3 regions of the Gallibacter sp. Marseille-QA0791 genome follow, and region 3 is predicted to be linked to each of the others. Evidence: riboswitches for the same ligand, from Rfam matches in the RefSeq annotation. Region 3 holds a riboswitch; each other region holds the start of a gene.
The links. A riboswitch is a leader RNA that binds a small molecule or an ion and turns the genes downstream of it on or off. The one in region 3 is predicted to bind lysine.

Region 1 (5,408 bases), 1.0 Mb from region 3:
CATTCCTCTCGAGGATATCCATAATGTAAAAGTCATAGAGACTGTGATGGATGGTGTGACGACTTACAAGGCGTAAGGTGTGGCAGCTCTTTACGGACAATACTGGCCGGAAGGCTTGTATATACGCCGCATCAATATTTGCGGCGGGAACTTATTATCATTATTATCATGAAAGGAGAGAATTATGTCAAAAGTCAATTACACGGGCGGACAGATATTGACTGATGCTACTCCCGGTATGAAGAAGAAGCATTTCGCGCTTCCGACGATGGTCTTCTTCATTTACTGCGCATGCGCAGGCGGGGCTTTCGGTATCGAGTCAATGATCTCGTCATCAGGTCCGGGACTTACTCTGCTGTTACTCGTACTCATTCCTATTTTATGGGCCATGCCGATAGGACTGTACTGCTCGGAGCTTTCCAACCTTGTTCCGGTAGACGCAGGTCCTTATGTATGGTCGAAGATGGCCTTCGGTGAATTCTGGGGCTTTTCCATGGGCTTCTGGATGGCGCTGGCCAATTACCTGACCGGACCGGCATATGTAGTTCTGGCCGTGGATTACATAGGCATGTATGTGCCTCTTACCCCGGTAACAGCCTTCCTCTGCAAGGCGGTGTTCATATTGATATTCATGATCATCAACCTGAGAGGGCTCGAAGAGGTAAGTATCGCAAGTACCATATTCTGTATCATCATACTGCTGGCGTTTACCGCGGTAACAGTAGTAGGTCTTGCCAACTGGACCAACGATCCGTTTGAGCCGTTCATGGTAGAGGGGGACAACGCCTTCTCCAGCTGGGGTACCGGACTTGCCATAGGAGTATGGATGTACTGCGGCTACGTGGCCATCTCATTCCTGGGCGGAGAAGTTGAGAATCCTCAGATCATCCCTAAGGGAATGAAGATAGCTATCGTCATCATCACGCTGAGCTATCTGCTCCCTACATTGGCTGGTATCGTATCCACTGGTCCGTGGAGCGAGTGGGGGATCAGCCTCGACTATTCGTCAGTGCTTTCTGAGCATGTGGGGACATGGGCAGGCGCCGCCTTCATGATCGCGGCAGTAATAGCGCAGTGCTCCATATTCAACGCACTGATCACATCATCGTCCAGATCCTTCATACCGATGGGTCAGGACAACTTCTGCCCGAAGTTCCTCTCGAAGCTGTCGCCGAACAGAAAGGTGCCAGTAATACCTATCGTGCTGGCGGCTGTGGTAAACCTCATCCTGGTAAACCTCAACTTCGAGATACTGGTAACGATACTTTCGCCGGTACTGTTCGTCCTTTATGTAGGCCTGTCGTTTGCTTATGTAAAGATCAGAAAAGAGTATCCTGTTGAGAAGAGAGGAGATCTCTACTATGTAAAGAGCAAGCTGGCGCCGATATATATCTGCGGCGGCCCTCTCATCATAGGCGTTATCAGCTTCTATGTAAACGGAACGGAGTATTTCCTGCTGGGATTCATCGCCATCATTGCGGCTGTGATATTCTATCCTATCTGCAAGTGGATATATGGCGGACTTTACAAGAAAGATCCTGAGAACAATCCTATCAACCCTAAGACCAAGCTGGCTCTGGGCGACATAGAGAGATTCGGATTCTTCTTCCTGCTGTTCGGATTTGTCTGCACTGTAGGATCCTTCTTCCTTGTATGGTATGAAGGCTCGTGGGGTCCTGCTTATTATCTTGAAACATATGGCTCCGGTATCATGAGCAATTTCTGGCTGATGATAGAGATAGCAAGATGGGCAGGCATAATCATGCTGGCTCTGGGAGTTATCTTCCTTATCATAGGAAAGAAATTCGACCCGATACCTAAAGACTGAAAATCGATATAGAGATTTCTGAACAGAGGCTTCTGAGCCTTTTCGTTGAACTGAAGCTGCCGTATCGGGGCATCCCGATGCGGCAGCTTTTTTAAAGGTATTTCCGACCCAAATCGACCCTTGCATAATCATTGGATATCTAGTATACTGACAACAGCTGATAGAGGCGCGGAGGCGATGAAGAGCTGGGGAGCCGGCGGGCAGAGAACCACTCGGAGGCAAGTCCGCCGAACCGAGGTTTCAGGCATGAAGTCCCGGTGGGCATGTGGTCAACAGCCATATGACTGTCTGCCTGAAAGCGTCAGGCTTTTGGCAGGTGTGCTATCCTTATGTGACGATATTTTGATTTTTCAGGTCAGTAAGGTATAGCCTTGCTGACCTTTTTGATACGGAAGGATCTTTTTATAGCGAGGCGGGCTGGATGGCAGCCGGAATGACGGGCCTGGGAAAGCGAGATAAAGGGAAAAGCGCAGTAAGAACATGCAGTGGATCAAAAAAAGACGAAGAAGAGAAAGGCGAAGAGATGGGTGTTTTGAAAATAGGAGGGGTGGACTGCAGATCGCTGGCTGAGCAGTTCGGGACACCTCTTTACGTTTATGATGAGGGAAGAATAGCAGAGCAGGCCAGAGCCGCGGTTGAAAATTTCAGATCAGAAAAATTCGAGACAGAGGTGGCATACGCGTCAAAGGCGTTTTCATCGAAGGCGTTGTTCAGGCTCCTTTCCGGGGAGGGCCTGGGACTGGATGTGGTAAGCGGAGGAGAGTTATACGGCGCCATGGAAGCTGGTGTCGACATGAAGCGCGTATATTTCCACGGCAACAACAAGAGCAACGAGGAGATAGAGATGGGGCTCGAAGCCGGCGTAGGCTATTTCGTCGTAGATAACGTGATGGAAGTGGACAGGCTGGTATCGGCTGCTGGCGGGGCAGGCAAAAAGGCAAAAGCGCTTTTGAGGATAAACCCGGGGATCTCAGCGCATACCCACGAATACATCATGACATCCAAGCCGGATTCCAAATTCGGTATATATATAGAGAACAGAGCACAGATAGAGCAGGTCATGGATATTTTGGATGCTGATGAAAATATAGAGCTGGCCGGGTTCCACAGTCATATAGGTTCACAGATAGTGGAAGCGGAGTCCTTCGAAAAGGCTCTGGGGACGATGATAGGATTCCTGGCCGACATAAAAGCTTCGCGGGGAGTTGACGGCTTCGAACTGAGCATAGGCGGAGGGTTCGGGATCAAATATGTAGAAGAGGATAGGCCGGTGCCGCTGGGACAGATGTGCGCCAGTTTGGTGAGATACGCGGAGGAAGCGCTGGAAAAAAGTGATGTGACTATTTCCAAGCTGATAACGGAACCGGGCAGAGCAGTGGTCGGCGAAGCCGGATATACGTTATATACGATAGGCGATATGAAGAAGAGCGGCGATAAGAATTATATATTCGTGGATGGGGGAATGAGCGACAACATAAGGCCGGCGCTTTACAGTGCCGAGTACACATGCGCTCTTGCGGAAAAGCTCACGGAAAAGCCGGCGGCCTCATATTGTATAGCGGGAAAGAATTGTGAATCAGGGGATGTCCTGATAGCTGACGCGAAGCTGCCGGAGGCGAAGACCGGGGATCTGCTGGTCGTTTATTCCACAGGAGCCTATGGTTATTCGATGGCCAGCAATTACAACAGACTGGGAAGGCCGGCAGTGGTGTTTGTCCGCGACGGGAAAGCCAGACTGGTCATAAGGCGGGAAACATATGCGGATCAGTACAGTCTGGAAGTGTGAGATCCTCGGCGCGTCGGGACAGTACGATGAAAGAAGGCAGGTGATGGCATGGTGTTGTTTTCGAAATATCATGGATGCGGAAACAGCTTTGTGATAATTAGGGAAGATGAGCTCTCGAAGGAGATCGACGAGGCCGGATATCCCGGTTTTGCACGTATGGTCTGTGATGTCAATACGGGAGTCGGCGCTGACGGGATGATAGTGGTGAGACGTGAACCGGCGTTGGAAATGGTGTTCTTTAACCGTGACGGCAGCAGGGCTCCTATGTGCGGCAACGGTATAAGGTGCTTTGCTAATTTTTGTCGTGATGAAAGGATAGAGTCCAGCCGTAAGTATCCGGTGAGAACGCTGGCCGGCGATATGACAGTCGAGATCTCCAGCGACGACCCGTTCAGGGCAAAGATAAATATGGGGAAACCGATTTTCGGGCCGCAGGCGGTAAAGATGGATACGAATGATATGGGGAATACGGAGGCAAAAGATTTGCTGGGCTTGCGTCTTCCGCTGAAAAACGGGACTGATGTGGAGATAAACAGTCTCTTTATGGGAACCATCCATACAGTGATCTTCGTAGATGATTTTGATGACATAGATGTGCCCGGGGTAGGCGAGGAGATCTGCAACCACTCTGTTTTCAGGGAAAAGACCAACGTGAATTTTGTAAAGGCGATAGACGATGATACGCTCGAAGTACAGACTTATGAGCGGGGCGTCGGCATGACGCTGGCCTGCGGTACAGGAGCCTGCGCTTCCGTAGTGGTGGCTAGTATGAAGGGGATCTGCGGCAACAGCGCGGAGGTCCGTCTGAAGCTGGGCAGCCTGGGGATAGAGATATCTGGTGACGGCGATGTGTATATGGAAGGCCCGTCAGTGAAGATAATGGATGGCAGATTGCAGGATCTGCAGTTCTTGCAGACGACAACCGATGTTTAAATGATATGAGGAAAGGGTATGATAATGATGAAGATAGCTGTTTTAGGCGGCGGCGCCATGGGAAGAGTGCTGGCCGGTATGATCGAGGAAAAGGAGGGCTTTCAGCTGGCCGGAGTGATAGAGCCCCTCGAAGGTCAGAAACCGGAAGAATTGACCGGTGTAGATGTCATAATAGACTTCAGCAACCCGGCCAATCTGGAGATGCTGGTGAAGTATTGTAAAAATACGGGATGTCCGGCGGTCATAGCTACTACAGGATACACGGAGGAACAGACAGCGGAGATCGAAGAGCTGGCTGAATCGGTACCGGTGGTATTTTCCGCCAACTACTCTCTGGGTATAAACGTGATGAAGAGGATCATCGCCGAAATAACACCGATACTGGAAGATGCCTTCGACATAGAGATAATAGAAAAGCATCATAATAAAAAACTGGACGCTCCCAGCGGCACGGCTAAGATGTTATTGGCGGCAGCCGATGAAAGGGATCGTTATGAGCATGTTTTTGGCAGAGAAGGCAACAGGAAGAGAGGCAGGGAGATCGGGATCCACGCCATACGAGGAGGGACTATTGCCGGCGAGCATACGGTGATATATGCCGGGAATGACGAGGTCCTGGAGGTGAAACACACGGCTCTTTCAAAGAAAATCTTCGCATCTGGGGCTCTCAGGGCAGCCCAGTTCGCAGTCGATGCGAAAACAGGCTTTTACACCATGGAAGACGTGCTTTTCGGAAACAGATAAGTCGACAAGATAAACGGGAGGAGAATGTACGAAAGATGGAAGCAAGAGAGATAATAGAATTCATAGGAAACGCTGAAAAAAAGACGCCTGTAAAGGTCTATGTAAAGGAAAAATCCC
Region 2 (5,408 bases), 1.6 Mb from region 3:
AGCGGAAATGTGGCTGGGTCCTGATACCAGCGTCATTGATCTGGCCGGAAGAGCTCTTCTTCCCGGATTCATAGATTCTCACATGCATCTGGGAATGACAGGTCAGAACGCAGCCGTCATAATCGATTGTAACAGCAATAAAGTCACTTCCATAAGCCAAATCCAGCAAAAGATCCGTGAAGCTGCCGCAAAGGCACCCAAAGGCGCATGGATAAAAGCGACAGGCTATGAACAGAGCAAACTCAAGGAGGGCAGACATCCGACAAGAGATGAATTGGATGAAGCCGCTCCCGATAACCCTGTCCAGCTCACGAGATGCTGCCTTCACATGGGCGTCTACAACACTCTTGCTCTCAGGGCCGGAGGGATCACGGGCCCTGAGATGTTCGCTCCCGGAGAAGTGGTAGTGGATGAAAACGGCCGCATGACAGGACTTCTTAAAGAAACGGCATGCACCTACATGTGGGACAAAGTGATATATACGAAGGATGAATATCTCAGATCATTCAAGGCTGCCAACGATATTCTCCTGAGTTACGGCGTCACAAGCATGCACGACGGCAGCTTCTATGGAGAGGAAACCATAGGTCTGTATCAGGACGCCTGCAGAAACGGCATCATCAAAGTCCGCATGTACAACCTTCTGTATCATGCCTATGGAAAGAAGAAAACTATCGAATGGGTCAACGACTTCATTTCCACGGGGATACACGGAGGCCTCGGTGACGACCACTTCAGGCTTGGACACGTAAAGATCCTGATAGACGGAAGTACCAGCGCTCCTTCCTGCGCCACGAGCCAGCCTTACAGCCACGACCCTGCTCTCAAGGGTATACAGCTTTACACACAGGAAGAGGCTGACGATATAATAATAAAGGCCCACAATGCCGGCTTCAATGTTTCCGCCCATGCTGTAGGCGATGTAGCAGTCGATGTGATACTGACCGCCATCGAACGAGCCATGGCGCAAAATCCGCGTCCATGCAGACACAGGATAGAGCATTGCGGTATCATCAACGAAAATCTGCTTTCAAGAATAAAAAAAGCAGGCATCGTACCTGTCCCGAACCCCGGATTTTTCAATGAAAACGCCGAGATATATGTCAAATATTACGGAGACAGAGTGAACTGGATGTTCCCTCTGAGATCATATCTGGACAATGGTATCACAGCTGCTCTGGGATCTGATTCTCCGGTCATAGAAGCAGATCCGATGATAGGCTTATACGGAGCTCTGACACGGGCCGATAAATGCAGCGGTATCGTTGCCGGAAAAGATCAGAGGATCGGTATCATGAATGCCATCAGGATGTATACCTACAATGGTGCTTACGCCTCTTTGGAGGAAAAGATCAAGGGAAGCATCGAACCGGGCAAGCTGGCGGATCTTGTGATCCTCTCAGGGAATATCCTGGATACTCCTGTAGAAGAGCTGAAATCATTAAAGGCTGATATGACGGTGATCGACGGTCAGATCGTCTATGAACGATGATGCAATACAAATGATATCATACAACTGAAAACGGGGCTGTCGCATTAACGGAAAGTAACTGTTAATGCGGCGGCCCCGTTTCGATACGGATTGTCGGCTGCAAGATCCTGTTATCGCTTCATCAAGAAATGCCTATAACAGAGGATTTTGCTTCCCAATAGGCATAATGCCCATTGTATTTCAAAGCCTTCTGATGACGAAATAATAAAAAATCAGTTTCAGATGCTGTTTTAGGCATATTTCGGATAGGTCCCCGTTGATTTTATGCCAAAATGTCGAGTATTTTATGGATTTTAGGCATTTTGCACCATCTGTGAACATCACTCGACCGTAATTTATGCCTATTGCGCATCGATAACAGATCCATTTTAGCATTCCCGTCGTGACGGCTTCTTTTTCTGCATGGCTTTAACGTTCCTGTAGATCACGCTTCAGCCGCAGCGTTATCATCTTCCAATGGTTTCTGCACCTTCTTTATCACTACCAATACGGCGATAAGGATGATGAGTCCCACCGGCAAGGATATCCACGCGCTTCTTGTGAATCCGGCTACGATATATGTAACAAAGGATATCGATGCTACTGTCAGGGCGTACGGCAGCTGAGTCACTACGTGAGCCATATGATTACATCTGGAACCGGCGCTGGACATGATAGTGGTATCCGAGATCGGCGAACAGTGATCTCCGCACACGGCTCCCGCCATGCAGGCCGATATGGATATTATCATCAGCTGCGGATCGCTTCCCTGGAACACTTCCACGACGATAGGTATCAGTATCCCGAAGGTTCCCCAGGATGTGCCTGACGCGAATGACAGGCCGCATCCGATGGCGAATATGATAGCCGGGAGCAGGCTCATGAAGGATCCGGCCACAGATTCGGTAGCTGTCGATACAAACACAGCCAGCCCGAGGCTGTCGGTCATAGCTTTAAGAGTCCAGGCCAGCGTAAGAATGAGGATAGGCGCTACCATGGCCTTGAAGCCCTCCGGCACGCAGTCCATGCTTTCCTTGAAGGTCAGCACACCTCTTGCCACATATATGATAACTATCACGATGAGCGCGAACACACTGCCCAGAGACAGCCCCACAGAAGCGTCACACTGGGAGAAGGACTGGACAAAGCTGGTGCCGCTGAAAAATCCCCCTGTATATATCATTCCTACTATGCATGCGATGATCAGTATTATGATAGGGAACACCAGATCTATGACCTTACCCTCGCGCTTTCCTTTCTTCTCTTCCGCAGAAAAGTCCGCGGCCTGGTCTCCCTTGGACTCCTGTATCTTATTGGCATACTCCCTCATCTTGCCATAATCGAATTTCATCCCCACGATGAGGAACATCATAGCGATAGTGAGGAGCGCGTAAAAATTGAATGGAATGGCCTGGATGAACAGAGTGAACCCGTTCTCGCCTTCCACAAACCCGGTTACGGCTGCCGCCCAGGAAGATATAGGCGCGATGATGCAGACGGGAGCTGCCGTCGAATCTATCAGATAAGCCAGCTTCGTCCTGGGTACGCCGTTAGCTTCCGCCAGCGGCGACATAACGCTCCCTACGGTGAGACAATTGAAATAATCGTCTACGAAAATCAGTATCCCCAGAACTATGGTAGCGAACTGCGCGCCCATCTTCGTCTTTATCCTGTGACTGGCCCAGGCGCCGAAAGCCTTCGATCCGCCTGATTTGTTCAGCAACGCTACGATGACGCCCAGTATCACCAGGAATACCAGTATACCTACGTTATAGGAATCCGACAGCGACGCGATTATCCCGTCGCTTATGACATGGGTCATAGTCCCTTCAAAGTTTCCGGCATAAATGACTCCACCGATCACCACGCCGATGAAAAGCGAGCTGTATACCTCCTTAGTGATTATAGCCAGCAATATAGCCGCTATAGGTGGCAATGCCGCCCATGCCGTAGCGTACAGCGCCGGTTCCCCGGCTCCATCCTCTGCAAAAGCCAGCAGAGGAAAGGCCATTACCAGCAGAGCTGCTATCATGATAATTCTGAAAGCTCTGCTTTTAACCTTCTCCATTTTATCCCTCCGATTTTACTTCATATATTAGTGTGATAACGTCTCTTCCTTCAAAATATGAAAAAACGCCATGGACACTATCGAAACAGCATCCATGGCGTTTGCTCCGCGGTTTGCTCCGCGTTTCCGCTATATCGATAGTGCTCCACTTAATGTGACAGTACGCCGCATATTTTACGGCGTCCCAGGAGCTGCGCGGGGCGCGTAAACTCCTTCGGCGAAATTTCCTTTCACCTCCACGGTATCCCGGCTTCCCTCTGCCGGACCGTGAAGGCTACTGATAAATCCCGCGCCTCTATCCGATAGTATTATTTTTTATGCGTCTGTCCTAAACCAGTTCCAGGAACGCCATCTCGGCGTTATCTCCCTGCCTAGGTCCGAGTTTAAGGATCCTCGTGTAGCCGCCCTGTCTGTCCTCGTATTTCGGTGCGATCTCATCGAACAACTTGGCTACAACGGCTTCATCGTATACATATGCCAACACCTGTCTCCTGGCGTGAAGATCGCCGCGCTTCGCAAGTGTTATCATCTTTTCTGCCTGTCTTCTGGCTTCTTTAGCTCTCGTATCAGTCGTCATGATCCTGCCCTCCCTGAAAAGGTCGGTAACAAGATTTCTCAGCATAGCTTTTCTGTGAGCTGAAGATCTGCCTAATTTTCTATATCCTGGCATCGCTGTTTCCTCCTGTATTATTTATTCTTATTCGTCACTCTGTCTGAGACTCAGCCCCAGCTCCTCGAGTTTATGTTTTACCTCGTCGAGAGATTTCTTTCCGAGGTTCCTTACCTTCATCATGTCCTCCTCACTCCTCTGAGTAAGCTCTTCTACCGTATTGATAGCAGCTCTCTTGAGGCAGTTGAAGGATCTTACCGAAAGTTCCAGCTCTTCGATGGTCATTTCGAGAGCCTTTTCCTTCTGGTTTTCTTCTTTTTCCACCATGATCTCCATGCTCTCAGTGGAATCGGTAAGCTCAACAAACAGGTTCAGATGCTCCTGCATTATCTTGGCACCTATGGACACGCCTTCACTAGGGGTGATGGAGCCATCGGTCCATATTTCCAGTATAAGCTTGTCGTAATCCGTCACCTGACCTACTCTAGTGTTCTCCACCGTGAAATTCACCTTTCTTACAGGCGTATAGATGGAATCAGTAGGGATGACCGAAATCGGTGTGTTCTCGTCTTTGTTCATCTCCGCAGGAACATATCCTCTTCCCCTGGCCAGATTGATCTCCATTATGAGTGTAGCATTTTCCTCGAGAGTCGCTATATGAAGATCCTGGTTGAATATCTCCACATCCGCGTCTCCCAGGATGTCAGCCGCAGTGACCTCCTTAGGCCCTATAGCATTTATCAGCACTCTCTTGGTATTTTCTCCGTTGAGCTTTATCGCCAATTTTTTGAGATTCAATATGATCTCGGTAACGTCCTCTTTGACGCCCGGAATGGTCGAAAACTCGTGAAGGATACCGTCGATCTTAACGGAAGTAACGGCAACACCTGGCAATGAGCTCAGAAGAATTCTTCTCAGGCTGTTCCCTAAAGTAGTACCATATCCTCTTTCAAGAGGCTCTACCACAAACTTTCCGTAATTGGGATCTTCGTCTGAAAATATGCATTCGATTGTCGGTTTTTCGATTTCTATCACTCAAAACCCTCCTTTTTCATTCAAAACGATAACTTATCGCTACCTGAACTATCGCAGATCCGGTCCGGACCGAAACCCGCGTCAGCCTTCTGTCAGGATCAGAAGAGCAGAAATCCGCGCGATAACTGCCTTCCGTCTCCTGGCAAAGAGACTACTTGGAGTACAATTCGACGATCAAGTGTTCTTCTATTGGCGTGTCTATCTGATCTCTGGTCGGGTCAGCC
Region 3 (5,408 bases):
AGTGCGCTTAAGGATTTAAAGATACTGGATTTTTCAACGCTGCTGCCGGGGCCATATGCGTCGCTGATGCTGGCGGATATGGGGGCTGATGTTTTGAAGATAAGCTCCGCCAGCAAGCCGGATATAGTTACGGATTACCCGCCTTTTATCGAAGGTACGGATATATCGGCGTGTCAGGCGTGGCTGGGGAGGAACAAGAGGAGCATGTTTCTGAACCTGAAGACCGAGGAAGGTGTGGCCATCGTCAAGGAGCTGGTGAAGGAATACGACATCGTCCTGGAGCAGTTCCGGCCGGGCGTGATGGATAAGCTGGGCATAGGATATCAGGATCTTAAAGCTGTCAATCCGTCGGTCATATACTGTTCGCTGACGGGTTATGGTCAGACCGGACCGCTGAGGGACGCCGCCGGTCATGACATAAACTATATGGCCCGCAGCGGCATCATCTCCCATGCCGGGAGAAAAGAAGAAGGGCCGTCGCTGATGAACTTTCAGATCGCGGATATCGCGGTGGGATCGCTGAATTCCGTCATCGGCATACTGGCGGCTGTGAATCACAGGAGAAACACGGGTCAGGGCCAGTACATAGATGTCGCCATGATGGACGGATGCGTTCCATTCAACAGCATAGACGGAGCCAGCTTTCTCGTTTCAGGGAAGCAGCCTGAGCGGGAGGGTGAGCGGCTCAACGGCGGCTGCGTATACGATTATTACGAGACTAAAGACGGTCAGTACATGAGCGTAGGCTCGCTGGAGCCTCAGTTCTGGGAGCGCTTTTGCATGGCCATCGGACGTGAGGATCTGATCGAAGGCACGGTATGGCCGGAGAATGTCCACGAGGTAAAGGCGCAGATAAGAGGCATATTCAAGACGAAGACCAGGTCGGAATGGGAGGAGGTCTTCGCCCGGTATGACGCGTGTGTCCAGCCGGTGCTGGATCTGAAGGAAGCCCTCCTGGAGGATGAGCAGATAAAGGCCAGGGAGATGGTCGTCGAGGTGGAGCTGCCGCTCCACGAAGGTGTGAAGGTAAAGCAGATGGCTACTGCTGTCAAGCTCAGCGAATGTCCGTGCAGATACGAGACGGCCGGCTATCCGGCGGGGTATCACACGAGAGAGGTGATAGAGTCTCTCGGGATGGATTACTCGGAGCTTGAGAAGAAGGGCGTTTTTAAATAGGCGGGAGGATGTTTGTACTAATGTCGTGCCAGTCCGGTTCTTGCCTTTCATTCTTTGCCGGAGAGTCCCGACTTTCATTCTTAGACGGAACTTGACATTTTCCGTCTAAAGTGGTATCTTTATTGACGGTGCAGGCCGCTGAGGCCGGGCACTGAATAAAAAGGTATAACTGAATGATAGAGGTGCGGTTTTCAACAAGTAAACGGGGAAAAACCTACAGACATAGGGCCGGAGAAAAGTGAGACCGCCGAAGCGCTGCGCAGATGTCTGGGGCGCAGATGCTGGGATGTTGCAGAATATGTAGCATACTGTCACTTTTAGTGGAGAGCTATCTGGTAAAAGATAAATATTTTACGTGCCGGAAGGAAGGCTCCAAAACAGAACTGGAAACGAGACGGTCAGCTACAGAGCAGCATGTTGCTTTGTAGCTTTTTTGATGCCGCGGAAAGATACGGCTGGCAGAGTCCATATAAGACGGGACGTCGAGACGAGGGATTCGTCGGGGAGGAAATATGGTAAGCGAAAGAATAAAGAGACTCAAGGACAAATATTTCAATACGATACCGCAGATCACGGCGGAGAGGCTGGTACTGGCGACGGAAGGATATAAACAGTTTGCCGGTGACGCCGTTCCGATTTTCAGAGCCAAGGTGGTCAACCACATCATGGAAAACATGACGACGCTGATAATGGATGACGAACTTATCGTAGGGACAGAGACTAACGCTTATAAAGGGGCTAATCTCCATCCTGAGTTTCAGTCCAGTTCCTGGTATGTCAGCGATATAGACAGCTTTGCGACCAGGGAAAAGGATCCGTATTACATTTCTCCGGAGGACAGGGAAACTATACTGGAGACTCTCAGGTACTGGGAAGGCAAGTCAATGGAAGATCTGTCAGAGACGGCCATGCCGAAGAAGATCAAGGAGCTGGAAAAGGACGATATCATCTGCGTCGGCTTGGAAAACGGAGTCTCGGGCGAGACCACCTGCGATCATGAAAAGATCCTGACCATAGGATTGAAGGGCTACATAGAAGAGTGCCAGCGGAACATAGACAGCATTATCCCTCAGACTATGGAGGAACAGGCAAAGGTGGATTTCTGGAAAGCTTGTATCATCCAGAGCGAAGGGTTGATAACTTATGCCCACAGGATGGCGGACGAAGCGGAAAGACAGGCTGCTTCGTGTTCCGACGGAAAGAGGAAGAAGGAACTGCTGACTATCGCGGAAAACTGCCGTACAGTTCCGGAAAACCCGCCGAAGACTTTTTATCAGGCACTCCAGGCCATATGGTTCGTTCATGTGTATTTTTACATCGAAGTATGTACCACTGCCTGTGGATTCGGACGATTCGACCAGTACATGTGGCCGCTGTATAAAAAAGACGTGATAGACGAGAAGAATATCACCAGGGAGGAAGCGTTGGAAATGCTGGAATGTCTCTATCTCAAGACATGTGAGGTCTATGAGGTGAGGGACGACTGGTACGCTACAGCTTTCGCCGGGTATCCTATGTGGCAGACCCTGGTGGTAGGCGGTCAGACCAGAGACGGAAAGGATGCCACTAACGATCTGTCGTATCTCTGCCTGGAGGCAGCGGACGAGCTGCAGGTAAAGCAGCCTGTGATGGCAGTGAGAGTGTGGGAGAAGACTCCAGAGGATCTGATAAGGTTTGGCTGCAAGATGATACAGGAAGGGCAGGCGAATCCGGGCTTTTTCAGCGATGAAGCGGCTATCGAGATCTGCCTCAGCAAGGGCCGGGGAAGCACCATCGAAGAAGCCAGAGATTGGACCATTGTAGGATGCACTCAGCCGGCGCCGGGAGGCGGGCAGGCGGACGGTTCGCCTGACGCGGGCTATGTCAATATGGGAAAGATGATAGAATTTGTCCTTCATAACGGCGTGGATCCTGCCACCGGGAAGCTGATGGGATTGGAGACAGGTGATCCGAGGGATTTCAAAGATATAGAAGAATTCAAGGATGCTCTCAAGAAACAGATAATCCATCACTACGGTCTTATAAGGACCGGATACAATTTGATGCAGAGTATCCATATGAACAGATATCCGGTGATCTTCGCTTCCATGGTGACGAAGGGTTGTGTAGAAAGCGGCAAGTCCGTCCAGCACGGCGGGGCGAGATATTCCACCTGCGGGCTTTACATAACGGGAGCAGCCAACCTGGCGGATTCCATCGCGGCAGTAGAAAAATGCGTGTTCGAGGATCGGGATCTGACCATGGATGAACTGATCAGAGCATGTGACACGAATTTCGAGGGACAGGAGCGTATCAGACAGATGCTCCTCAACAAGCCGGAAAAATACGGGAACAACTCGCCTCACGTAGACGCTATATATAAGGAAATGATGCATTATATCGCTGACACGGTGCAGCAGTGGCAGGACGCCAGAGGCGGATATTACGCCTTCGGCATCGATTCCCAGACCATGAACATCCCTCACGGAGAGGTGACGGGAGCACTGCCTGACGGAAGGATGGCGGGAGAGCCTTTCTGCGACGCGTCGTCGCCTATGATGGGAAGAGATGTCCATGGCCCGACGTCTACAGTCAAGTCGGTAGCATCAATGGAGCCGGCTGATTTCCATGAAGGTGCGCTGTACAATCTCAGGTTCGATCCTCACGGAGTCCAGGGAGAAGCTGGAAAAGATATCATAGAAGGTGTCGTGAAGACATATTTCCAGGACGGCGGCCAACATATACAGATAAACGTGGTGGATAACGAGACTTTGAAAAAGGCTCAGGAGAAACCTGAGGATTACAAAGGACTGATGGTCAGAGTGGCCGGATATATGGCTTATTTCACAGAATTGGACAAGAGCGCCCAGGATGTGATCATCTACAGGACGCCGCACTTGTCACGACAGTGAGGTGCCGGATGACATCAAAGGAAGATGAGCGTGTCCTTGTCGGCAGCATCCAGAAGTTCTCAACAGAAGATGGCCCGGGGATCAGGACAACGGTGTTCCTTAAAGGATGCCCTTTGAAATGCAGATGGTGCCACAATCCGGAGATGATAGATCCGAAGCAGCAGCTGATGAGGATCACAGGAAATTGCATCGGTTGCGGCCACTGCGTCAGCGTATGCCCCCATGGGGCGGCGAGGATAGAGGCGGATAAAGGCATTGTCATAGACAGGGAAAAGTGCGATGTGTGCCTTAAATGCGCTGACGGCTGTTACGCGAAAGCGCTAAAAGCCGTGGCGGAATCTATGACTGTGGATGAGATAATGGATGTGGTAGAACAGGACAGGGGATTTTATGACAATACAGGCGGTGGAATGACTCTCAGCGGAGGAGAGGTGCTGATGCATGGCGAGGTGGCCGGAAGGCTCATCGACGAAGCAGGGCGCCGCGGCATAGATGTCTGCCTGGATACATCAGGCTATGGGGAGCCGGAAACTCTGAAGGGATTGGCAGTAAGGAAAAATGTGGCCCATATCCTTTATGATATGAAGTCTGTAGATGATGAAATACATAAAAAATATACCGGAGTCAGCAATGAGATGATACTGGAAAATCTCAGGATGCTGGCGGCAGACGAGCATATCAGGACAAAGCTGATCATGAGGATGCCTCTGATATCAGGGATCAATGACAGCGAGACCATCATCAGAAGGACAGGGGAATTTTACCGCAAGCTGGGCATCGGTCGCGTGGATCTGTTGCCGTATCATAATTTCGGGATCGGCAAAATGAGGAATACAGGCGGGATGCAGGAGGAGTTCCGACAGCCGTCAAAGGAGCGGCTTGAAGAGATAGAGAGCTATTTCAGAAATGAGATAAATCTAAGAGTGGAGATATTGGGAAGAACATAGGGAGAGACTGCCTGGGACTGTGCGGTACCCGGCAGTGTTTTCTGGTGTCTGGGGGAAAAGCAACAAATACATACTAGGAGAGGAAATTTTATGGAGGGAACAAATTTAGGGATCATCACACTGATACCGGCGCTGAGCTTTCTTGTGTTCGCGCTGGTGACGAAGAAGTGTATCCTGAGCATCATATTGTCAGGAATGCTGGGATATATCTTTTACTACAAGGCATCGTTCTTCATGCCGATGATGGACGCGCTGTTGGAGGCTACATGTGACGCCGACAACAACTATATCGTCGTCATCTGCCTGCTTTTCGGCTGTTTTGTGCAGCTGCTCAGGCAGTCCAAGGGAGCCATGGCGGTGGCCGATATGGCTCGAAGATATGTCAAGTCGGAAA

Region 1: it holds a riboswitch for lysine, as region 3 does, so the genes downstream of both, lysA (diaminopimelate decarboxylase) here and ACQY69_RS03075 (glycyl radical protein) in region 3, are expected to answer to the same signal.
Region 2: it holds a riboswitch for lysine, as region 3 does, so the genes downstream of both, ACQY69_RS10375 (Na+/H+ antiporter NhaC family protein) here and ACQY69_RS03075 (glycyl radical protein) in region 3, are expected to answer to the same signal.

Annotation. Positions count from the first base shown of each region.
Region 1 is NZ_CBCPMH010000001.1:1,693,651-1,699,058, reverse strand. It holds gene ACQY69_RS07885 (amidohydrolase) at 1-76, shown strand, start outside; gene ACQY69_RS07880 (APC family permease) at 185-1,828, shown strand; lysine riboswitch at 1,982-2,160, shown strand; gene lysA (diaminopimelate decarboxylase) at 2,250-3,614, shown strand; gene dapF (diaminopimelate epimerase) at 3,663-4,547, shown strand; gene dapB (4-hydroxy-tetrahydrodipicolinate reductase) at 4,566-5,291, shown strand; gene dapD (2,3,4,5-tetrahydropyridine-2,6-dicarboxylate N-acetyltransferase) at 5,327-5,408, shown strand, end outside.
Region 2 is NZ_CBCPMH010000001.1:2,239,679-2,245,086, reverse strand. It holds gene ACQY69_RS10380 (amidohydrolase) at 1-1,492, shown strand, start outside; gene ACQY69_RS10375 (Na+/H+ antiporter NhaC family protein) at 1,917-3,539, opposite strand; lysine riboswitch at 3,670-3,845, opposite strand; gene rplQ (50S ribosomal protein L17) at 3,868-4,209, opposite strand; gene ACQY69_RS10365 (DNA-directed RNA polymerase subunit alpha) at 4,237-5,184, opposite strand; gene rpsD (30S ribosomal protein S4) at 5,336-5,408, opposite strand, start outside.
Region 3 is NZ_CBCPMH010000001.1:663,747-669,154, reverse strand. It holds gene ACQY69_RS03080 (CaiB/BaiF CoA transferase family protein) at 1-1,176, shown strand, start outside; lysine riboswitch at 1,346-1,515, shown strand; gene ACQY69_RS03075 (glycyl radical protein) at 1,689-4,067, shown strand; gene ACQY69_RS03070 (glycyl-radical enzyme activating protein) at 4,076-5,014, shown strand; gene ACQY69_RS03065 (Na+/H+ antiporter NhaC family protein) at 5,105-5,408, shown strand, end outside.